Regions from separate parts of the Pseudarthrobacter sp. MEB009 genome, predicted to be linked through region 1. Evidence: riboswitches for the same ligand, from Rfam matches in the RefSeq annotation. Region 1 holds a riboswitch; each other region holds the start of a gene.

Region 1 (7,519 bases):
GCGAGGTTGAAGGCCACGATCGCCCCGGTGCCCCGCGGCCCGTACTTTTGGCCGCGCTCAAACCAGGGGCTGGAGGGCAGGCCGGCGTAGGCAACGGATTCGACGTCGTCCCGCGCCTCGAGCCAACGGGCCACCTCAATGGCGTTGGAGACATGCCGCTCCACCCGCAGGCTCAGGGTTTCCAGGCCCTGGGCGATCAGGAACGCGTTGAACGGTGACACGGCGGAGCCCAGGTCACGCAGCAGCTGCACGCGGGCCTTCAGGATGTAGGACAGGTTGGCACCCAGGGCGCCGTCGGCACCCAGGTCGCGGCCGTAGACCAGGCCGTTGTAGGTGGGGTCCGGGGTGTTGAAGCCGGGGAACTTCTCCGGTTCCCTGGTGAAGTCGAACTTGCCCGAGTCCACGATCACGCCGGCGATGGCGGCGCCGTGTCCGCCCAGGTACTTCGTGGCCGAGTGCAGGACGATGTCCGCGCCCCACTCCAGCGGCCGGATCAGGTACGGGGTGGACAGCGTGTTGTCCACGATCAGCGGCACTCCCGCCTGGTGCGCCACCCCGGAAATGCCCTCGATGTCCAAAACGTCCTGGCGCGGGTTGGATACCACCTCGCCGAAGAACAGCTTGGTGTTGGGCTGCACGGCGTCGCGCCACTGGTCCAGGTTGTCCGGGTCCGCCACAAACGTCACGGTGATGCCGAACTTCTTCAGGGTGTGGGCGAAGAGGTTGTAGGTCCCGCCGTAAAGGCTGGGGCTGGCCACGATGTGGTCGCCGGCCTCGGCGATGTTCAGGACCGCGAACGTCTCGGCGGCCTGCCCGGAGCTGAGCAGGAGGGCCGCGAGGCCGCCTTCCAGGCTGGCGATCCGCTGCTCCACGGCGTCCTGGGTGGGGTTGCCGATGCGGGTGTAGATGGGCGAGAGTTCGGCCAGGGCGAACCTGTTGGCCGCGCTTTCGGCGCTGGGGAACACAAACGAGGTGGTCTGGTAGATGGGCAGGGCCCGGGCGCCGGTGGCGCTGTCCGGTTCCTGGCCTGCATGGATCTGGCGGGTTTCAAACGACCATCCGTTGGACATCTTTGGCTCCACTTCACAGGGGCCCGGCATGCAGGAAGCAGCACGGGCCGCGCTTGCCATCCGGCCGGTGCCGGACAGCCAGGTCCTCACCCGGGGCACCCCACCGCGGGTGGAGGGTTGCCGGCCAGCGAGCCGGGGCTTGATGCTGGCACTCATGACCTGTGCCCAGTGTAGGAACTGTCCGGGAGCGCGGTACAGGATTGTGACGAACATGGTCCCACGGCCCCGTTGCCGGGCCACAACAGGAACTCCGCCCAGCGGAAAAATCATGTAAGGCAAGCCTTAGCTGAGAGGCGGATCACAAAGTGCCAAGATGTTGGCATGCGCATGGATCACGTCTCTTACGCCTGTGAACAGGATGGCCTGGCGGCCACCACCGAACGAATCGCTTCCGCCCTGGGTGTGGAAGCCGTCAAGGGCGGGGTGCATCCCCGTTTCGGAACCCGGAACATGATCATTCCCCTCGCGGGCCACAAGTACCTTGAGGTGGTGGAGGTTCTGGCGCACCCCGCCTCGGACAAGGCGCCTTTCGGGCAGGCTGTCCGCGCCCGCTCCGAAGCCGGTGGCGGCTGGATGGGCTGGTGCGTCGAAGTGGACGACCTTGCCCCTTTCGAGGAGCGGCTGGGCCGGTCTTCCGTCAACGGCAACCGCAAGTTCCCTGACGGCCGCGAACTGGTCTGGAAGCAGATCGGCATCCTGGGCCTCATCGCGGATCCCCAGGTGCCCTACATGCTGAAGTGGGAGGGCGACCCCTCCCTGCACCCGTCCAACGCCTACGAAGGCAACGTTAAGATGAGCTGCCTGACCATCGCCGGTTCCGCCGAGCGGGTCACCGAATGGCTGGGCGAACCGGTGGAGAAGCCGCTCGAGGATGTTGCAGTGGATTGGGTTGCCCCGCACGGCACGCCCGGAATCCTCTCGGTCACCTTCGAAACCGCCAACGGCGCAGTCACCATCTGATCCTCCGCCGCACCGGATCCGGCCTGCGCCGGGTCCGGTGCTTCCGGGCGTCCGCGCCCACCCACCCTTCGACCGCCATCAGCAGCTGACAACGGCGTCACCTGCTGATGGCGGCCGAATCATTGAGCGGCAAAAGCATCAACCGGACGACGGCGGCCGCCCGCCACCGCGGGCAGGCATGAGGCCCGGGACGGTCAGCCCAGCCCCACCGCCTTGCCAAACAGGCTGAAGCCGACAAACGCCACAATGTCGAGCAGCGCGTGCGCGATGACCAACGGCATCACGCGTTTGGTCCGGGTGTAGAGCCACGCGAAGACAACGCCCATCACCACGTTCCCGATGAAGGGCCCGAAGCCCTGGTAAAGGTGGTAGCTGCCACGCAGCAGCGCACTGGCCGCGATGGACACCGGCAGGCTCCAGCCGAACTTGCCGAAGCGGTTCATCAGGTACCCCACCACAATGACCTCTTCCACAATGCCGTGCCGGACGGCGGAGAGGATCAGCACCGGAACGGTCCACCAGTAGGCATCCAGGGCGCTGGGGATGATGGCGGTGGTGATGCCCAGCGCCCGCCCGGCGGCGTAGAGGCCCAGTGATGGGATGCCGATCAGGGCGGCCAGGCCGAGGCCCTGGAGCAGGTCGCGGCCGGGCCTGTCGAAGGTGAAGCCAAGCTGCCGGAAAGCGGAGCCCGTGTGGCGGGAGGCGTTGGCGCCGCCGATGACCGGCGGGTTGCCGGGTCCGGCAGGTGCCGCCTGGCGCTGGTCGGTCAGGAAGTAGATCACCAGGAGGACCGGCACCAGGGCAAAGGCGATGTCCAGCAGCTGGTAGGTCAGGTCGAAGTATTCCCGGGTACTTTGCGAGCGGTTCAGGGTTGAGGTGCCCTCCACCAGCGGCGCGCGGGACAGCTTGTCCAGCAGCTGCACCACGGAATAGACGGCGGATTGTCCCAGGGACAACCCCAGGACAATCCAGACTTCGAGCCGCAGCCTGCGGCGGGAGGGAACCAGCATGTACCCATTTTGCCTGCTGTTGCTGGATCCGGGCTGACCGCCCCGGCCGGCACTGGATCCCGGTGGTCCCCGTGGGCCGGCGGCCCTTTATCCGGGAGCGACGATCACTTCGGTGCCGTTGGCTTCAAACGCGGCCTTGTCCCGCGGCGAGATCCCGGCGTCCGTGATCAGGCGGGTGAAGTTGTAGCCGTCCATCGTGGCAAAGGCCCGCACGCCCACCTTCGACGAGTCGGCCAGGACATACGAAATCCGGGCCCGGCTGGCAAGCAGCGCGTTGACGGAGGCCTCCCCTTCGCCCGTGTTGGTGGGACCCACCTCCGGGTCGATGCCGTTGACGCCGATGAAGGCGATGTCCAGCACCACCTTCTGCATGATGATGTCCGTATACGGGCCCACCAGCTCATAGGAGCGCGGGTTGAGGATGCCCCCGGTCACCATGACCTTGATGTTGGGCCGCACGGCGAGCTGGCCGGCGATGTTGATGGCGTTCGTGACCACCGTCAGTGTGTGCTGGTTCGCGGGAGCATTGAGGTCTTCCCGCGTGGCCAGGATCTGCGCTAGGGCAGTGCTGGTGGTCCCGCCGCACAGGCCGATCACCGCACCGGGGCGGACCAGCGCAGATGCGGCCTGGGCGATCTGTTCCTTGGCCTGGCCGTGGTCGTCACGGTTGTACCGGCCGGGAAGGTCGTAGGCCAGGGCGCCGGTGGTGGCGCCGCCCCGCGTCCGGGTCAGCAGCCGGCGCTTCGCCAGGCTGTCCAGGTCGCGGCGGGCCGTGGCCGGGGAAACCGCAAGGGTGGTAACGATCTCGTCCACTTCCACCTGGCCGGTCCGGGCCAACAGGTCAAGGATGGCCGTCAGGCGGTCGGTACGGGTCATGCGGAAGGCCTCCAAAGTGCTTGAGCCATCGCACATGATGACGTTTTATGATCATAACAGACCCTAAACGATCATAAAACGTCAATTTCGCGGCAGTATTAGCGCTCGCGGCGTCCGGCCCGCCACACAGCGTACGTCAACGGCATCCCCGGTCGGTAGGCGAGGTGCGTGGCGGACGGCGCGTTGAGGACGTGCAGGTCCGCCCGGTGCCCCACGGCGAGGGATCCCACGGCGCGCTGGCCGTCGGCGTCGCTGCCGGTGTCCCGGTGCAGGGCGAGGGCCCCGCCGTAGGTGGCGGCGCGGACGGCTTCGTGGACGCTGAGGCCCATCTGCAGCACCGCCGTGGTGACGCAGAAGGCCATGGAGCTGGTGTAGGACGTGCCGGGGTTGGCGTTTGAGGCGAGCGCCACCTGGACGCCGGCGTCCAGGAGTCCGCGGGCGGGCGCCAGCGGCTGGCGGGTGGAGAGGTCGCAGGCGGGCAGGCAGGTGGCCACCGTTCCCCGCTGTCCCGTGCCGCTTCCAGGATCCCAGCCGGCCCAGGTTCCGGCCAGGGCCTCGATGTCGGCGCAGGCCAGGTAATTGACGTGGTCCACGCTGGCGGCGCCCATCTCGACGGCGAGCCGCACCCCGGGCCCCTCCCCCAGCTGGTTTCCGTGGACCCGCAGGCCCAGCCCGGCATCGCGGCACGCAAGCAGCACCCGGCGTGACTGCTCCGCCGTGAAGGCACCTTCCTCACAAAACACGTCCGCCCATTGCACATAGGGCAGGACGGCGGCCAGCATCGGCCCGCAGACCAGGTCCGTGTAGGCCTCCGGATCCTGGCCGGCCGGCACCAGGTGCGCGCCGAGGTAGGTCACCTGGTCCGCCACGGTGGAGGCGATCCGAGCGCTGCGGGCTTCGTGGTCGATGTCCAGCCCGTAGCCGGTCTTCGTCTCCAGGTAGGTGGTGCCCTGGGCGACGGCCTCGGCCACCCTGCCCATTGCCAGCCGCGTCAGGTCGTAGTCGCCGGTGGCCCGGGTGGCGGCCATGGTCACGGCGATGCCGCCGGCGGCATACGCTTCCCCCGCCATCCTGGCTTCGAACTCGGCTGTCCGGTCGCCGGCGAAAAGAAGATGGGTGTGGGAGTCCACCCAGCCGGGCAGCACGGCCCGGCCACCGGCGTCCACCGCCTGGTCCGCTGCAGGGGCGTGCGCGGCGGGGCCCAGCCAGGCGATCCGCTCCCCCTCGAGCACCAGGGCGGCGTCCTTGAGGACGCGGTGGTCCAGGTCCTGGGTCATCAGCTCGGCGATGTTGGTGATCAGGGTGCTCATGGAATCATTCTTCAGCGCCGCACGGACCAGCGGGTGGCTGCAAGCGCCCGTGCTGTCCGGGATTCCGGACCTGGGCGGCCGCCCAGGTGCGCCAGGATCTGCCCCGCGGCAAGTTCGGCCATGGCGGCAGATGTTTGGAACCCGTACCCGCCTTGCCCGGCGAGCCAGTAGAACCCGGCGGCCTCCGCGTCGAACCCGGCCACGGGGATGCCGTCGGCAGCCTCGGTCCGGAGCCCGGTCCACGCGCGGCGTACGCCGGTAATGCCCAGCGACGTCACCCGGTTGAGGAGGGCCACCAGGTTTTCCACATCGCCGGGGCGCGGTTGTGCGTCCTCGGGGCCGCTGGGCACTGTCTCGGACGGCGAAATCAGCACGTCGCCGCCGTCGGGCCGGAAATAGTACGAGTCATCCGCGGCGGCCACCATGGGGCTGCCGGCGGGCAGGGAACGGCCGACGGCGGCAATCGCTGCGGTGCGGCGGTAGGGCTGCAGGCCCAGCTTCTCCACGCCGCTGATGACGGCCAGCTCATCGGCCCAGGCGCCGGCCGCGTTGACCACCACAGTGGCTGCGAAGGCCTCCGTGCCGGCGCCGACCTGCCAGCCGGTTCCCAGGCGCTGGGCTGAGTGCACGCGTGCGCCGGTGATGATCTCCGCCCCCGCGGCCAAGGCTGCCTGCCGGTGGCCTGCCAGCAGCAGGGGCGCGTCGCAGCCGTAGGAGCCTGTATCCAGCCCGGCGGCTTCGAAGCTGCCGGGGACCAGGGCAGGACAAAGCTCCAGCGCCTGGTCCGGTGTCACCGGCACCATGTGTCCGCTTGCCCCGGCCGCAACCAGGACTTCGGTGCCGACCAGCAGAAAACTGCGCGGCGTCAGGACCGGCACGGGCTGCCCGGCGTCCCGGGCGGCGATGAGTTCCAGGGTCCGCATAGTCAGTTCCTGCACCACCGGCGGGCCGTAACTGGGGATCAGCTGCCGGGCGGAGCGGGAGGACGTGTGGTAAGCCAGCTCCTGCTCCGCCTCCACCAGCGCCACCGTGCAGTGATCCGCCAGCGCGGCCGCCAGGGAAAGCCCGGCGATGCCGCCGCCAACAATCAGGACATCGTAATGTGCTGCCATGGCACCATCCTTGCAGAGTTGGCGGCTGCCGGCGGCGCCGGGCTTAGCCTGCTACTGCGGCACGGCTGGCGACGAACGCACCCACGCACGCTTCGACGTCGGCCGCTGAATGCGACGCCGAGAGCTGCACGCGGATCCTTGCGGCACCGCGTGGAACCACCGGGAAGCTGAAGGCCGTGACGAAAACTCCGTGGGCCAGCATCCGGTCCGCCACCTTCGCCGCGAGGACGGCGTCACCAAACATCACCGGCACAATCGCGTGCTCGCCGGGGAGGAGCTCGAAGCCCTCCTCCGTCATCCGGCGGCGGAACAGCTCCGCATTGGCGAACAATCTGGTCCGCAGGTCAGCGGAGGTTTCCACCAGGTCAAGTGCCTTGATGGTGGCGGCCACGATCGCCGGCGCCAGGGAGTTGGAGAACAGGTAGGGGCGGGCCTTCTGCCGGAGCATGGCCACCACTTCGGCGCGGCCCGAGACGTATCCGCCGGAGGCGCCACCCAGGGCCTTGCCGAATGTGCCCGTGTAGATGTCCACCCGGTCGGAGACGCCGGCATGCTCGGGCGTACCCGCGCCGGTGCCGCCCATAAAGCCCACGGCGTGCGAGTCGTCCACCATCACCAGGGCGTCGTAGCGCTCGGCCAGGTCGCAGATGGCAGCCAGCGGGGCGAGGTAGCCGTCCATGGAGAAGACGCCGTCCGTGACGATGATCCGGCGCCGTGCGTCGCCTGCCTCCTGCAGCCGGGCTTCGAGCTCGGCCATGTCCTGGTTGGCGTAGCGGTAACGGCGGGCTTTGCAGAGCCGGATGCCGTCGATGATCGAGGCGTGGTTGAGGGCATCGGAGATGATGGCGTCCTCGGGTCCGAACAGGGACTCGAACACACCGCCGTTGGCGTCGAAGCAGCTGGAGAACAGGATGGTGTCCTCGGTGCCCAGGAAGCGGGAGACCCTGGCTTCGAGTTCCAGGTGCAGGTCCTGGGTGCCACAGATGAAGCGGACGCTGGCCATGCCGAAACCGCGCTCGTCCATGGCGGTCTTGGCGGCCGTGATGATGTCCGGGTGGTCGGCCAGGCCCAGGTAGTTGTTGGCGCAGAAGTTAAGGACGGCGGCGCCCTGTTCCCCGATCCGGGCTGCAGTGATGTGGCTGGACTGCGGCGAGTTGATGCTGCGCTCGGTCTTGAACAGC
Region 2 (7,519 bases), on a different contig from region 1:
CCCTGGGCCAGATGGGCCAGCAGCTGGAGATTTCCGGCGAATACGTGGCCCGCAACGGACGGACCAGGCTGGTGGACGTAACCACCAAGCCTTCCGCGCTGCGCGCCCCTGAGGACAAGATCCACCCGATGCCGTTCCCCGGCCTGAACATCGACAACCTGCCCTTTTTCGCCGTGATCGCCGCCAACGCCCACGGCCAGACCATGATCCACGACTGGGTCTACGAAAACCGGGCCATCTACCTCACGGAGCTGAACCGGCTGGGCGCCCAGGTGCAGCTCCTGGATCCGCACCGGATCTACGTCAACGGGCCCACCAAGTGGCGCGCAGCAGAGGTCGGCTGCCCGCCCGCCCTGCGCCCGGCCGCGTGCCTGCTGCTGGCCATGCTTGCCGCCCGGGGAGTGTCCGAGCTGCGGAACATCTACGTGATTGAGCGCGGCTACGAGGACCTCGCGGAGCGCTTGAACACCATCGGGGCCAAGGTGGAGTACTTCCAGGACTAGTTCCGGCGGATTCTGCACGATCATCCGCGCCCAGGCCCGGGTGGGCCCCGCCAGTCCGGGCTTCCGGCCCGGCCAGCGGCGGATGATGGTGCAGAATCAGGCAGGACGGCCCCGCCGCAGCACAGCCCGGATGTCCCGGAGCACCACATCGGGGGCGTTCCAGACCTGCTCGGGCGCGAAGCTGAGGGTTGCGTAACCCAGGGCCTGCGCGGCGTTCAGGCGGGCCATGTCCTTGCGCCAGGCGTCCCGCGAGCTGTGGAACTGGTAGCCGTTGACTTCCACGATGAGCCAGCCCCCAAGCATAAAGTCCACCCGCCCCACTCCGGGTACTTGGACCTGTCGGCGGAACTCAAGCCCCGCCGCGTCGAACAACAGCCTGGCACTGATCTCCGGCACGGATTCGGACAAGCCGTCCGCCTTTGCCAGGCGCCGCCGGGCCACACCGTAGTACCTGGCGCCCAGCTGGGCTTCCAGCGCAGCCCGGGACACACCCTGGAAGCGCATTGCGGACTGGGCGATCGCTATCGCATCGACTTCCGGCAGGCAGGTCAGGGCGTGGACCACAATGTCCTCGATGCCGGCGATGGGCAGTTGGTGATGCGGCTCGAAACGCAGCCCGCCGTGCCTGGGGCGATGCGTTCCGCGCCGGTGTTTGGCCGCCAGATGGAGCCGGACCGGCCTGTCCTTGATCCACAGCCCGTACCGGATGGCCCCGGAAGCGCAGGTCAACAACGAATCGCTGACGATTGCCTGCAGGAAAGCGGGATCGGCGTCCGGCAAGGCCCAGACACCCTTGCGCGGCTGGGCTGCTCCGGCTATGGCGAGATTCCGCACCGCGCGCTCCGAGTAGCCTTGGCGGCGGAGCAGGCCAACCCGTGCCACGCCGCCGACGGATTTCAGGTAGTCCAGGGGGTCCATGGAACGAGCCAGCCATCTTTTGGGCCGGTTGGGCACCGCCGTCGTGCCCTATGTGGAGAACGGGCGGCGGGTTCTGCCCACTCAACCGCGACAAACCCGGGCCCCGCCGCCCACTGGCCCGCACGCCGCGCCCGCCCACCGCATTGATTGGGCAGAATCCGCCGCAATCCGGAACCGGTTACCGGCAGGGAAGTGCCGCACAATGTAAGCATGCGAACATTCGGCGTTGAGGAAGAGCTCCTGATCGTTGACCCGGAGTCGGGCGAACCGCTGGCGCTCGCGGATGCGCTCCTCTCCGGCCGGCACCTGGCCGCCGATGATTCGCCGGCCGGCCAGGGCATGGGGCTCAGTGCCGAGCTCAAGCTGGAGCAGATCGAGACCCAGACCCGTCCGTGCGGCGACCATGCCGGGCTGCTCCCCCAGATCAAGGCCGGGCGGCTGCTGGCAGACCAGGCCGCCCGCAGGAACAACGCCCGGGTGGCTGCGCTGGCCACGTCTCCGCTGGCCTCAACCACCCACACCACTCCTGACCCGCGGTACGCGCTGATGCAGGAGCGGTTCGGCCTCACCGCGCAGGAGCAGCTGACCTGCGGCTTCCATGTCCACAGCTTCGTGGCCTCGCCGGAGGAAGGCATCGCCGTCCTGGACCGGATCAGGGACAAACTGGCTGTCCTCACGGCGCTGAGTGCCAATTCGCCCTTCTGGAACGGGATGCCCACCGGGTTCGAAAGCTACCGCACGCAGGCCTGGAACCGCTGGCCGACATCCGGCCCGGCCGGCATTTACGGGACGTACCCTGCCTACCGGCGGGTGGTGACCCGGCTGCTGGACAGCGGTGTGATGCTGGATGAAGGCATGCTGTATTTTGATGCCAGGCTGTCCCGGAACCACCCCACGGTTGAGGTGCGGGTGGCGGACGTCTGCCTCCGCGCAGAGGATGCTGCGCTGATTGCGGTGCTGGTGCGGGCCCTGGTGGAAACGGCCAGCAGGGAGTGGCGGGACGGCATTGACCCTGTCCCGGTGCCCACGGTGCTGCTCCGGATGGCGGCCTGGCAGGCCAGCAGCAGCGGGCTGCGCGGGGAACTCCTCGATTTTGGGACCTTCCGCCCTGCTCCCGCCGTCACGGTGGTGCGGTCCCTGGTGGACTACCTGGCACCGGTCCTGCAGGAACAGGGCGAACTGGCCCTGGCCCGGCAGGGTACGGAGGACATCATTGCGCGCGGCACCGGCTCGGCTGAGCAGCGCCGGGTGCAGGAAGCAGCGGCCGACGACGGCGGGCTGGGGGCCGTGGTCATCCATGCCGTGGGCGTCACGATGCACGGCACTTCAGGGCTGGCTGACGTGGCGGGGACGCCGGAACTGCTCCGCGTACGCCAGTCCTGAAGCACCTGTCAGAGACCCGCCGCCAGGCGCAGGCCGAGCGTGAGCATCACCAGGGCGATGAGGCCGTCGAGGAAGCGCCACGACGATGGCCGGGCAAAGAATGGACGCAGGACGCGGGCGCCGAAGCCCAAGGCGCTGAACCAGGCTCCGCTGGCGGCGATCGCCCCCGCACCGAACCACCAGCGCAGGTCCTGCTCCTGCTGGTTGGCCACCGACCCGAGCAGCAGCACCGTGTCCAGGTAGACGTGCGGGTTGAGCCAGGTCAGGGCCAGCACTGTGGACAGGGCGGCACCGGCGCTGAGTGCCTTCCGGGAACCTGACGCCGTCAGCACCCCTGGCCGGATGGCGCGCCGGGCAGCCAGCACGCCGTAGGTGACCAGGAACGCGGCCCCGGCATAACGGGCCACGTCCACCACCACCGGGCTGGTTCGGATCAGGACACCGAGGCCCGCGATGCCCCCGGCAATCAGCAGCGCGTCGGAGACGCTGCAGACGATGACAACGGCGGCCACGTGCTCGCCCCGGATGCCTTGCCGGAGCACAAAGGCATTCTGGCTGCCGATGGCTACAATCAGCGCCAGCCCGGTGCCGAAACCAAGCGTCGCCGCACCAAACCCAACAAGTATGTCCATAAAACCAAAGCTACGGTCGGGCCCGACATTACTCCAGCTAAAGATGTTTAGGACTATTAAGCTGAGCTAATGAAGATGTTCCAGCTCGACCAGTTGAAGACCTTTGCCGCAGTGCTGGATGAGGGGACGCTGGAGGCTGCCGCCCGCACCCTGCACGTCACGCCGTCTGCGGTGTCGCAGCGGCTCAAGGCGATGGAGGACGCAGCCGGCCAGATCCTGCTGCAGCGAACCAACCCGGCCCGCCCCACCACGGCGGGCGAGGCCGTGCTGCGCTACGCCCGCCAGCTCCGGCAACTGGAAGGGGACGCGCAACGCGAACTCGGTGGCGCCGCCGGTAGCCCCAGCACGCCCATCCCGCTGGTGGTGAATGCCGATTCGCTTGCCACCTGGTTCATGGCGGCGCTGGCAAGCCTCCCCCCGGAGCCGGGTGTCACCTTTGAGCTGCGCCGCGAGGACGAGCAGCATTCCACGCAATTCCTCCGGACGGGAGCGGTGATCGCCGCCGTCACAGCGAACCCGGAACCGGTTCAAGGCTGCAGCGTCGAGCCACTCGGGGCGCTGAGATACCGTGCCGTAGCCAGTCCCGGGTACGTCCGGCACTGGTTGCCCGGCGGGCCGGAGCTCGTTGCGGGCAGCACCGCCCCGGTGGTGGACTTCGACCGGAAGGACGACCTTCAGGGTGGGTTCTTCCGCAGGATGACCGGGACGGCCCTCGGTGCCCCGCGGCACTACGTCCCGTCATCGGCAGAGTTTGCCCAGGCCATCCGGCTGGGGATGGGCTGGGGGCTGCTGCCCGAAGCGGAATGCCTGCCCTTGCTTGGCAGCGGCGAGCTGGTGGAACTCGCGCCCGGGCACCCGGTGGACGTGGCCCTCTACTGGCAGCGCTGGAAAATTGACTCGCCGGCGCTGAACCAGCTCACGGCGGCCGTCCGGGCGACGGCTGCCCACGAGCTCCGGCAGCCCGCCCCGGGACCGGGTTCCGTCAGATCTGCTTGAGCGCTTGCTCCAGGTCGCCGATCAGGTCATCGGCGTCCTCGAGCCCCACGGACAGCCGCACCACACCGTCGCCCAGCCCGATCGCTGCGCGGCCTTCCGGCCCCATGGCCCGGTGCGTGGTGGTGGCAGGATGGGTGATGAGGGACTTTGAGTCACCCAGGTTGTTTGAGATATCGATGATGCGCAGGCCGTCCAGCAGGGCAAAGGCGGCGTCCTTGGCCGACCGCCCGGGAGCCGAAGCCAGGTCCAGCGTAAGGACGGTGCCGCCTGCCTTCATCTGCTTCGCGGCAAGCCCGTACTGGGGGTGCGATTTAAGCAGCGGGTATTTCACCCAGCTGACCGCCGGCTGCTGCTCCAGCCACTCGGCCAACCGCAGGGCCGTGGCCGACGAGTGGTTGACCCGCAGTGCCATCGTCTCCAGTCCCTTGTTGAGGACCCAGGCATTAAACGGGGAAAGCGAAGGCCCGGTGTGGCGCATGAGCTGCTTCACGGGACCGTCAATGAACTCCCTGGTGCCCAGGATCGCCCCGCCCAGGACGCGGCCCTGGCCGTCGATGTGCTTGGTGCCGGAGTAGACAATAACGTCGGCGCCGAACTGGCCGCACCGCTGGAGCAGGGGAGTGGCAAATACATTGTCGACGACGACTGTTGCGCCGGCGGCGTGGGCCAGGTCGCTGACGGCGGCGATGTCCACAATCTCCTGCATGGGGTTGGATGGCGACTCGAAAAACACGGCAGTGGTGGGCTGGGACAGGGCTTCGCGCCACTGGTCCAGGTCCGGCCCGTCAACAAACACCGTTTCCACGCCCCACCGCGGCAGGATCTCGTTCAGGATCACAAAGCAGGAACCGAACAGCGACCGGGCGGCAACCACGCGGTCGCCGGCAGCGAGGAGGGCGCCCAGGGCGGTAAAGACCGCTGACATTCCGGAGGCCGTGGCGAAGCACGCTTCGGTGCCCTCCAGCAGCCGCAGCCGCTCCTGGAAAGTGGCTACCGAGGGGTTGCCGTAGCGGGAGTAGACAAAACGCTGGTCCTCGCCGGTGAACGCCCGCTCGGCGGCGGCAGCGGATTCATAGACAAACCCTGAGTTCAGGAACAGCGCCTCGCTGGTCTCCTGGAAGTTGGTGCGGTCCAGGCCACCGCGGACCGCCTGCGTATCGGCGTTCCAACCGGCAGCGTCGTCATTAAAAGCCATTTAGTTGGTTCCCAGGTTGGTAGGCAGGCCGCGGTTCTTCCAGCCGTTGACGGTCCGTTCGCCATACCGGTCAGGCTCGCCCTCGAAGCCCTCCAGCACGTTGTATGAGGTGAAACCGGCCTGCGTCGCAGCGGTGGCAGCCGCGATGGAGCGCTGCCCGGAACGGCACAGGAACAGCAGTTCCGCGGCTGAATCCTCCGGAGCCTGCTGGCTGAGGTCGCTGATGAAGGCGGGGTTCGGGACGCCGCCGGGGAAGGTCCACTGAATAAACAGGGGATCGTTGTCCGTGGCCTTGGTGTCAGGAATGCCGATATGGGCCCATTCAGCTTCGGTCCGGACGTCCACCAGGATGGCGCCCTGCTCCAGCTTGGCCCATGCCTCCTGCGGGGTCAGGTCTCCGGCGTAGCTCATGCGTGCCCCTCGCCGTCGAATTCGAGGCTGTCCACTGCGGTTGCCGCGGCGGCGTCGGCCGTGGCGATGGCGGCCGGCAGGACAACTGCCTGGGCCACAATCACACCTCCGCCGTTGTACGTGGCGGCGGGGCTTCCGTGCAGCACGTAGCCCTCCGCCAGTGCGGCCGAGATCCGCTCGCAGAACTCGCGGTTGTCCGGGCCGCTGATGAGGCGGTAGGACAGTCTCTCTTCAGGGGCAGGTGCGTCGGACACGACGGATCTCCTTCTCTCACGCTTGCAGCTCGAATGGTCGATATGCCGAGTATTCACCTGAGGCACCCCGCCGCGGAAGGGAGGGTTGCCGACCGGCCAGTCAGGGCTTAGTGCCGGTACTCATTACTACCCAAAAACGTAACACTTGCTGCCCGGTGCCGCACGGCCGCCGTCGTCATGTTCCGTAACCGAGCCGCGCCGGGCACGGGGTCCTGGCGCGGCGGCCGGACCGATAAGGTTTGCATGGGGGCGCCGCCCCGACAGCTGGCTTCAGACCGGGGGGTTCCCATCAGCAATCGATCAGCCGCGCGGAGTGGCGGCACTGCCGTGCCCGGCACCCGGATTTTCCGCGCCTGTGCTGCCCTGCTGGCAGCGATGATGATGACAGTGCTGGCCATCGGGCTGCCGGCCGGGGCGGCACACGCTGCTGCGCCGGTTCCGGACGACCGCGGGCCCCTCCTTGGCGCCGTCCTGGAATGGGGCGAAGATACCGCCGCAGGTTTCGCGGACCGGCTGGGTGCACGGCCCGCAGTCCTGGGTCACGACATTGACTTTCCGTACCGGGATGCGGAGCGTAACGACCTCAAGGGCTTCCTGTACCAGGCGTCCGCCCAGGGCGCGCATGCCATGCTCACCGTCCGGCCCACCGTCCCGCTGGACCAGGTGGATTCAGGCTCTGCTGCCGCCTTCGCGGCGGAGGTGCGCACGCTCGCCGGCGGGTTCAAGGGCAAGCTCCTGATCCGGTTCGCCCCCGACATGAATTCCAGCTGGGTGGAGTGGGGCCAGCAACCGGCAGCGTACCGGGAGGCGTTCCGGACGCTCGCCGGCAAATTCCGGGCGTCCGACGGCGGCGCCCTGATGGTGTGGGCCCCTTTCCTTGGCAAGGACTACCCGTTCGAGCGGAGCAGGGCAGCCCCCGGTCCGGGAAGCGACGGGTTCAGCCTGCTGGACAGCAACGGGGACGGCAGTTGGAACGGTGCCGACAGCCCCTACGGGCCGTATTATCCGGGCGATGATTCCGTTGATTGGGTGGGCCTGAGTGCCTACCATGACGACACCTCGGGCGGGGCCGCCGTCAACTCCCTGCCCCGCGCTGGTGAGTTGCGGGAAATGCTGACATCGGCCGGCGGTGAGGACTTCTACGGCACGTATGCAGCCGGCAAGGACAAGCCGTTCCTGCTCCAGACCGCCGCCTTCTACAGCCCGGCGTCGGGAGGTGCCGCAGAG
Region 3 (7,519 bases), on a different contig from region 1:
CTCCGGAGGGCGGCGGAACCGGGCTCTGATGCCGCCGGTTTTTGCCCACGGTGCCCTGCGCCTGTACCTGCTGGCCCTCCTCGAGGCGGGACCCAAGCACGGCTATGACCTGATGCTGGCCCTACGGGACCGGTTCGGCGGAACATATTCGCCCAGCGCGGGAACCATCTATCCCCGCCTGGGGAAACTGCAGGAGGAGGGCCTGGTGGCCACCGAGGCAGTGGGTCGCCGCACCAACTACCGGATCACGGACGCCGGGATGGCGGAACTGAACAGGCGCCGTGAGGAGCTGGCGGGCGTGGAGACGGGCATCGCCGCGTCCGTCCGGCGGCTGGCCGGCACCCAGGGCAGTGACGTCCGGGGCAACATGCTGGGGATCAGCGCGGATCTTGCTGCGGCGGCAACAGCGGCCCTCGCAGGCCGCCCCGGCAGGGACAACGCTGCCGCCGGCCCGGATGCCCAGAGCGAGGCGATCCTCCTGGGAGCCGGTGGGCTGCTGCAGGCCTTCCAGGAGGGTGTCCTTGCTGATCTCCGCCGCCAGGCGGCCGCTGCGCCGCTGGACCCGGCAACCCTCGACGCCTTGGCCGCCGGATTGCGGCAGGCCCGTGCCGCAGTCCCCCCGCAGCCTGGCGCCGCAACGCCGGCCAAGCCCTGAACCCGCTGCGGACTCGCAGGTCACGCGCCGGTCACCGGTTCGCGGGCCATCGGATCATGTGGGAGACTTGAGGGCAGCTCTTTTGAGTACCAACATGTAAGGAGGCCAGCTATGAGCAAGCGTGCACGCAAGCGTCGTGACCGTAAGCGTGGCGGCGCGAACCACGGTAAGCGCCCCAACACCTAGGCACACGCCAGGTATCACGGTTCAAGCGAAGGACCCCGGAAGCCACTCGGCTGCCGGGGTCCTTTGCTGTGGCGTGCGATATGGCCGCGCCACCGGGGGCAGACCCCCTGATGTCAGGTTTGGCTACGCGTCCACGGGCCGGATCGAATGGATCCGGTCCAGGATGGCGTTCTTCAGGTTCTCCGGGGCGGCCTCGGTGCACGAGCGCTTAACCATGTTGCGGATGACGCATTCAAGGTCGTACTGCTCTGTGCATTCCGGGCAGTCATCAAGGTGGTTCTTGATCTCCGAAATGTCCTCACGGGTCAGTGCCCCGTCAAGGTACTCATAGATCCGCTGCATCCGCGTATCGTCGCAATCGCCCAATCCCTGGCAGTCGCTCATTTCCCGCTCTCCTGTTTGCTTTCCGCCGCGTCCCTGGAGGCCACGGCTGTTTTGAATCCGCGCTCGGCAGCGTATCCGCCCAGCATGTCCCGCAACATTTTCCGGCCGCGGTGGAGCCGGGACATCACGGTGCCGATGGGCGTGTTCATGATGTCTGAAATTTCCTTGTACGCGAACCCTTCGACATCCGCGAAGTAGACCGCAAGGCGGAATTCCTCGGGAATCTCCTGGAGCGCGCGTTTAACGTCCGAATCCGGCAGGTGGTCCAGCGCTTCCGCCTCGGCGGAGCGGAGCCCGCTGGAGGTGTGCGACTCCGCGCGCGCCAGCTGCCAGTCCTCGATGGTGTCCGAATTGGACTGCAGGGGTTCGCGCTGCCGCTTGCGGTAGAGGTTGATGTAGGTGTTCGTCAGGATCCGGTACAGCCAGGCCTTGAGGTTGGTGCCGGGCCGGTACTGATGGAACGCGGAGAAGGCTTTGGTGTACGCCTCCTGCACCAGGTCCTCGGCATCCGACGGGTTCCGGGCCATCCGCATGGCCGCGGAATACAGCTGGTCGACATACTGCATCGCGTCGCGCTCAAACCGGGCGCGGCGCTGGTCGGTGGTCTCCGTGGACACGTCCACGTCCCCGCCGGCCTGCTCGGCTGAAGCGCCGGGCGCCTGTGCGGGCACGGACTCAGGCTGCGCTGCGGCGCCGGCCTTTACTTCGCCTTGCGAAGCCTCATACATGGCCGAAACGGCCGGATCCAGGGTGTTCATTGCGTTCAAGTCTACTGTCAGGCGTTGCGCCCGCGGCGATCCGAACCCCGGAGCCTCCGACGCCAGTGCGCCAAGGGCCACCGGGCCCGCCTTTCCAATTCCATCCAACACCCGCGCCAAGGCCCAACTCCGCTCTGCGTCCGGCGGTCCGGCCTTTCCGGACCCGCTCTCAACAACCCCCGGCCGCGGGCAAATATTCCCCAAAAGTGCAAGACTGGATCTGCACCTTGCGCCGCTGACGGAGCGGTCCGTCCACCCAGGAGGAAATCCATGTCCTTTTTCCGCACGCTCGCACGGCCCATGTTGGCTTCCAGTTTTGTTGTTGCTGGAGTGGACAAGCTTAAGAACGCCGACGATACCGCCCAGCAGCTCTCACCGCTGCTCCGCAAGGCCGCCGCGTCGCTGCCCTTCAAGGCGGATGAGCGCACCCTGGCCCGCGTGATCGGCGGAACGCAGGTGGGTGCCGGTGTGCTGTTCGGACTGGGTAAGTTCTCGCGCGTCTCGGCCACCCTGCTGACGGTCATTTCCCTGCTCAACACGTTTGTGGAGTGGCGCAGCGCTGACATCAGCAGCAAGGAAGGCCGGCAGGACCGCCGCAACCAGCTGTTGAAAAACCTTTCCCTGAGCGGCGGGGCGCTGCTGGCATCCGTGGACACCGCAGGCAAGCCGGGCCTGGCCTGGCGCGCCGAACACCTGGCAGCCGACGCACGCAAGGGCGCATCGCACCTCGCCACCGACGCACGCAGGAGCACCAACCGGAAGCTGCGCACCGCTGACAAAGCAGTCCGCCGCGCCGTGGACCACGCAACGGGAGCCTAAACCGACAATGACCGCCGCTGCCACCACCCTGGACTCCGCCGGGACACCCGTTCCGCTTTGGCCCGCCCCCTTCGCCACGCATCCTGTCGATGCCACCGTCACGGTCCCCGGCTCCAAGTCCCTGACCAACAGGTACCTGGTCCTGGCGGCCCTGGCCGACGGGCCGTCGCGGCTCCGGGCGCCCCTGCACTCCAGGGATTCGGCGCTGATGATCGGGGCCCTGCGTAGCCTGGGAGCCACCATCACGGAGGTCCCGGGTGAGGGCAGCTTCGGCCCCGACCTTGAGGTCGTCCCGCTGCGGCAGGACGCGCCGCCTGCCCCGGCAACCATCGACTGCGGCCTCGCCGGAACCGTGATGCGGTTTGTTCCGCCCCTCGCGGCATTGCGGCAGGGGACCAGCGTTTTCGACGGCGATCCGCACGCCCGGCAGCGTCCCATGGGCACCATCATCGAGGCGCTGAAGGCGCTCGGTGTTGTGGTCACGGCGGACGACGGCGGCACCCCCTCTTCGCTGCCCTTCGCCGTTGAGGGCACGGGCGAAGTCCGCGGCGGCCACCTGGTGATCGACGCCAGCGCCTCATCGCAGTTCGTCTCCGCCCTGCTCCTGGTGGGGGCCCGGTTCACCGAAGGCCTCCACCTGGAACACGTGGGCAAGCCGGTACCCAGCCTTGACCACATCTCCATGACCGTGGCTGTCCTGCGTGAGGCAGGAGTCTCGGTGGACGATTCCGTGCCCAACCACTGGGTGGTGGCGCCGGGTCCCATCCGGGCCTTCGACCAGCGGATCGAGCAGGACCTGTCCAACGCCGGGCCCTTCCTGGCCGCAGCCCTGGCATCCGGGGGAACGGTCCGGATTCCCGGCTGGCCCGCCAGCACGCAGCAGGTGGGTGATCTCTGGCGCAGCATCCTGGCCGACATGGGCGCCAGCGTCTCGCTGACGGACGGGGTCCTCACCGTCACCGCAGGCTCCGGCATCAAGGGCGGAAACTTCGCCGACACCAGCGAACTGGCCCCCACTGTTGCCGCCCTGTGCGCCTTGGCAGACACCCCGTCCAGGCTCACCGGCATCGGGCACCTGCGCGGCCACGAAACTGACCGGCTCGCGGCGCTCGTGGCGGAAATCAACCGCCTGGGCGGCGACGCCGAGGAAACCAGCGACGGCCTGGTGATCCGCCCCGCTGCGCTGCACGCCGGCGTCGTCCATTCCTATGCTGACCACCGGATGGCCACCGCAGGTGCCATCCTGGGCCTGGCCGTCGCCGGCGTCGAGGTGGAGGACATCGCCACCACCGCCAAAACCATGCCCGACTTCCCGGACCTGTGGACCGCGATGCTGGCGCAGGGCTCTCCTGCCGGAACCGGCACGGAAGGTACAGGCGTTGGCGCGCAGCACTGACTCTTGGGACGAATCGGATGTCCGCATCCGGCCCAGCAAAAAAGGTTCCAGGCCCCGCACCAAGGACCGGCCCAGCCACGACGACGCCGTCACTGGCCGGATCATCACCGTTGACCGCGGCCGCTACACGGCGGTGGTGGGTGAGGACACCGCTACGGAACGGGTGGTGATCGCCGCCCGCGCCCGGGAACTGCGCCGCAACCCCGTGGTGGCCGGCGACTTTGTCTCGCTGGTGGGCGACGTTTCCGGCGAACCGGACACGCTGGCGCGCCTGGTGAAAATCCAGGACCGGCGCACGCTGCTGCGCCGCAGCGCGGACGACACAGATCCCGTGGAACGGGCTGTGGTGGCCAACGCCGACCAACTGGTGATCGTGGTGGCAGCAGCCAACCCGGAACCGCGCACCGGTTTCATCGACCGTGCCCTGGCGGCGGCTTACGACGCCGGGATCGAACCGATCCTGCTGATCACCAAGGCAGACGTCAAGGATCCCGCTGAGCTGCTGTCCAATTACGCGCACCTGGACTTCCCGGTCATCATCAGCCGCACCGCGGACAATAAGGCATCGGGCATCGATGCCAGGTCGGACGATGGCCTGTCCGCCCGGCTGGACAGCGAGGCCGTAGCGGAGCTGCGGACCTTCCTGCACGGGAACGTCACTGTGATGCTGGGGCACTCCGGCGTGGGCAAATCCACCATGGTCAACGCGCTGACCGGAGCCGAGCGGGCCACCGGCGGCGTCAACGCCGTCACCGGCCGCGGCCGGCACACATCCTCCTCCGCCCTGGCCCTGCGGCTGGCAGATGCGCCGGCCGGCAGTTGGATCATCGACACCCCTGGCATCCGGTCCTTTGGCCTGGCACTGGTGGACCCGGACCGCATCCTGCGTTCCTTCCCGGACCTCTCCCCCGGCACCGATGCCTGCGAACGCGGCTGCAAGCACACGGCAGCGGCCGTGAACTGCGGGCTGGACGCCTGGGTGGCCGCCGGCCAGGCAGGTCCCACCGGCGCTGCCCGGCTCTCTTCCCTGCGGCGGCTCCTCGGGGCGGATCCGCGCCTGGAAGCCCAGGAGACCAAGGAACTCGGCAGCGTCAACTGACGTGGGCCTCCCAGCACAACCGCCGCCAGACGGTAGTTTGGAACCATGATCCAATCCGCTTCCAGCTACAACGATGACCTGCGCCTGGCCCACGTCCTGGCCGATTCCGTGGACGACCAGACCATGAGCCGTTTCAAGGCCCTGGACCTCCATGTGGAGACCAAGCCGGACCTGACTCCTGTCACCGACGCGGACAAGGCAGCCGAGGAATCCATCCGCGGCCAGCTTTCCCGGTCCCGCCCCCGCGACGCCGTCCTGGGTGAGGAGTTCGGCAGCAGCGGCCACGGCTCACGCCGCTGGATCATCGACCCCATTGACGGGACCAAGAATTTCGTCCGGGGCGTCCCGGTATGGGCAACCCTGATCGCGCTCGTTGACGAGGGCGAACCGGTGGTGGGTGTGGTCAGCGCACCTGCGCTGGGCAAACGCTGGTGGGCGGCGAAAGACATGGGCGCCTACATGGGCCGTTCGCTCGCTTCGGCCACCAGGCTGCGCGTCTCCAACGTCGCCACCCTTTCCGATGCGTCATTGTCCTACTCCAGCCTCACCGGGTGGAAGGAACGCGGCAACTTCGACGAGTTCCTGGGGCTCACCGAGGACGTATGGCGGACCCGCGCCTACGGCGACTTCTGGTCCTACTGCATGGTCGCCGAGGGGTCGGTGGACATTGCCTGCGAACCCGAACTGAATCTCTACGACATGGCCGCCCTGGTCCCCATCGTGGTGGAAGCCGGCGGCCGGTTTACCTCCCTGGAGGGCCAGGACGGCCCGTTCGGCGGAAACGCCCTGGCCACAAACTCCATCCTGCATTCCGAGGTGCTGCGGCGCCTGAACCCGGGGCTGGACGACCTCCTCTAGGACTGCCTGGACCGAAGAATATACGGCGGACGCCTCCGGATGGGGGCGTCCGCCGTCGTGTTCTTCGACAAAAGCCCCGGCGTACGGGCGCGGCGTAACAAATCCCTTAACATTCGGGCTGGCTTCAAACCACCCCGCACCATGTCCTACGCTCTTAAGCAGGTCACGAGTGCCAGCGCTAAACCCCGGTTTGCTGGCCGGCAACCCTCCATTCGCGGTGGGGTGCCCCGGGTGACGACCAGGCCGGTCCGGACATGGATACGGCAAGCGCGGATTCCCTGCAGGGAGTCCTGTCAACGTGAGGATTCCCCATGACAACTGCCACTGTCTCCCCCGCAGCTTCGCTGGCGCCCGCCGCACCTTCGGTTTTGGCCGGCCACTCCATCGCCGCCAGGCCCCTCGCCGCCGTAACCGGCGCCGAGATCCAGGCGCCGCTGATCGCCGGTGGCCATGTCCGCTACGCGAACCTGGACTATGGCGCCTCCGCGCCGGCGCTGTCCCTGGTCTCCGCCTACCTGAACGAGATCCTGCCCTACTACGCCAGCGTGCACCGTGGCGCCGGCTACGCCTCGCAGATCAGCACCTCCGTGTACGAGAACGCGCGGAACATCGTGCGGGACTTTGTGGGCGGCCGCCCGGACGACTCGGTGATCTTCACGCGCAACACCACCGACTCGCTGAACCTCCTGGCAGGGTGCCTGCCCAGCACGGACGGCCGGCCCACCGGCGACGTCCTGTACCTGGACATCGAGCACCACGCCAACCTGCTGCCGTGGCAGGGTGTACCGCACCGCAGCATCGTGGCCGCCGACACCCTGGCCGGCACCATCGACGCTGTCCGCGGCGAACTGGAGCAGGGCGGGGTCAGCCTCCTGGCGGTTACCGGCGCCTCCAACGTCACCGGCGAAATCCTGCCCATCCGCGCCCTCGCCGCGCTGGCCCACCAGTACGGCGCCCGGATTGTGGTGGACGCCGCGCAGCTGGCACCCCACCGGCGGGTAGACATCACCGCCGACGGCGTTGACTACCTCGCGTTCTCCGGCCACAAGCTCTACGCCCCGTTCGGTTCCGGCGTCCTGGTGGGCCGCCCGGACTGGCTCGACGCCGGAAAACCGCACCTCGCCGGCGGCGGTGCAGTCAAGGAAGCACGGCTCGACGGCGTCAGCTGGGCCACGGGCCCGGCCCGGCACGAGGGCGGCTCGCCCAACGTCCTCGGCGCCGCCACCCTGGCACGTGCCACGCAGGTCATCGCCGCCCTGGACCCGCAGGAATGGCACGCCCACGAACAGTCCATCCGGTCCTACCTGGTGGCGGGGCTGCAGCAGATCGAGGGCGTGAGTGTCCACCAGATCTTCAAGGACACC

The links. Region 1 has a riboswitch for S-adenosylmethionine ahead of QRN07_RS09425 (bifunctional o-acetylhomoserine/o-acetylserine sulfhydrylase). Riboswitches for the same ligand answer to the same signal wherever they lie in the genome.
Region 2: linked by a shared signal. The riboswitch ahead of QRN07_RS05440 (DUF1737 domain-containing protein) and the one ahead of QRN07_RS09425 (bifunctional o-acetylhomoserine/o-acetylserine sulfhydrylase) in region 1 are both predicted to bind S-adenosylmethionine.
Region 3: linked by a shared signal. The riboswitch ahead of QRN07_RS07800 (aminotransferase class V-fold PLP-dependent enzyme) and the one ahead of QRN07_RS09425 (bifunctional o-acetylhomoserine/o-acetylserine sulfhydrylase) in region 1 are both predicted to bind S-adenosylmethionine.

What each region holds. Positions count from the first base shown of each region.
Region 1 covers NZ_JARVTC010000010.1:86,114-93,632, forward strand. The annotation lists gene QRN07_RS09425 (bifunctional o-acetylhomoserine/o-acetylserine sulfhydrylase) at 1-1,070, opposite strand, end outside; SAM riboswitch class IV at 1,115-1,230, opposite strand; gene QRN07_RS09430 (VOC family protein) at 1,392-2,030, shown strand; gene QRN07_RS09435 (CPBP family intramembrane glutamic endopeptidase) at 2,225-3,040, opposite strand; gene QRN07_RS09440 (DeoR/GlpR family DNA-binding transcription regulator) at 3,128-3,916, opposite strand; gene QRN07_RS09445 (amidohydrolase family protein) at 4,015-5,226, opposite strand; gene QRN07_RS09450 (NAD(P)/FAD-dependent oxidoreductase) at 5,238-6,338, opposite strand; gene QRN07_RS09455 (glycine C-acetyltransferase) at 6,382-7,519, opposite strand, start outside.
Region 2 covers NZ_JARVTC010000006.1:137,762-145,280, reverse strand. The annotation lists gene QRN07_RS05475 (UDP-N-acetylglucosamine 1-carboxyvinyltransferase) at 1-503, shown strand, start outside; gene QRN07_RS05470 (endonuclease domain-containing protein) at 600-1,421, opposite strand; gene QRN07_RS05465 (glutamate--cysteine ligase 2) at 1,632-2,804, shown strand; gene QRN07_RS05460 (LysE/ArgO family amino acid transporter) at 2,813-3,436, opposite strand; gene QRN07_RS05455 (LysR family transcriptional regulator ArgP) at 3,506-4,432, shown strand; gene QRN07_RS05450 (O-succinylhomoserine sulfhydrylase) at 4,419-5,627, opposite strand; gene QRN07_RS05445 (rhodanese-like domain-containing protein) at 5,628-6,038, opposite strand; gene QRN07_RS05440 (DUF1737 domain-containing protein) at 6,035-6,292, opposite strand; SAM riboswitch class IV at 6,306-6,420, opposite strand; gene opgC (OpgC domain-containing protein) at 6,668-7,519, shown strand, end outside.
Region 3 covers NZ_JARVTC010000007.1:419,616-427,134, reverse strand. The annotation lists gene QRN07_RS07840 (DUF4097 family beta strand repeat-containing protein) at 1-29, shown strand, start outside; gene QRN07_RS07835 (PadR family transcriptional regulator) at 29-655, shown strand; gene QRN07_RS19825 (50S ribosomal protein bL37) at 767-841, shown strand; gene rsrA (mycothiol system anti-sigma-R factor) at 965-1,225, opposite strand; gene QRN07_RS07825 (sigma-70 family RNA polymerase sigma factor) at 1,222-1,983, opposite strand; gene QRN07_RS07820 (DoxX family protein) at 2,254-2,802, shown strand; gene aroA (3-phosphoshikimate 1-carboxyvinyltransferase) at 2,810-4,198, shown strand; gene rsgA (ribosome small subunit-dependent GTPase A) at 4,182-5,297, shown strand; gene hisN (histidinol-phosphatase) at 5,343-6,155, shown strand; SAM riboswitch class IV at 6,317-6,431, shown strand; gene QRN07_RS07800 (aminotransferase class V-fold PLP-dependent enzyme) at 6,467-7,519, shown strand, end outside.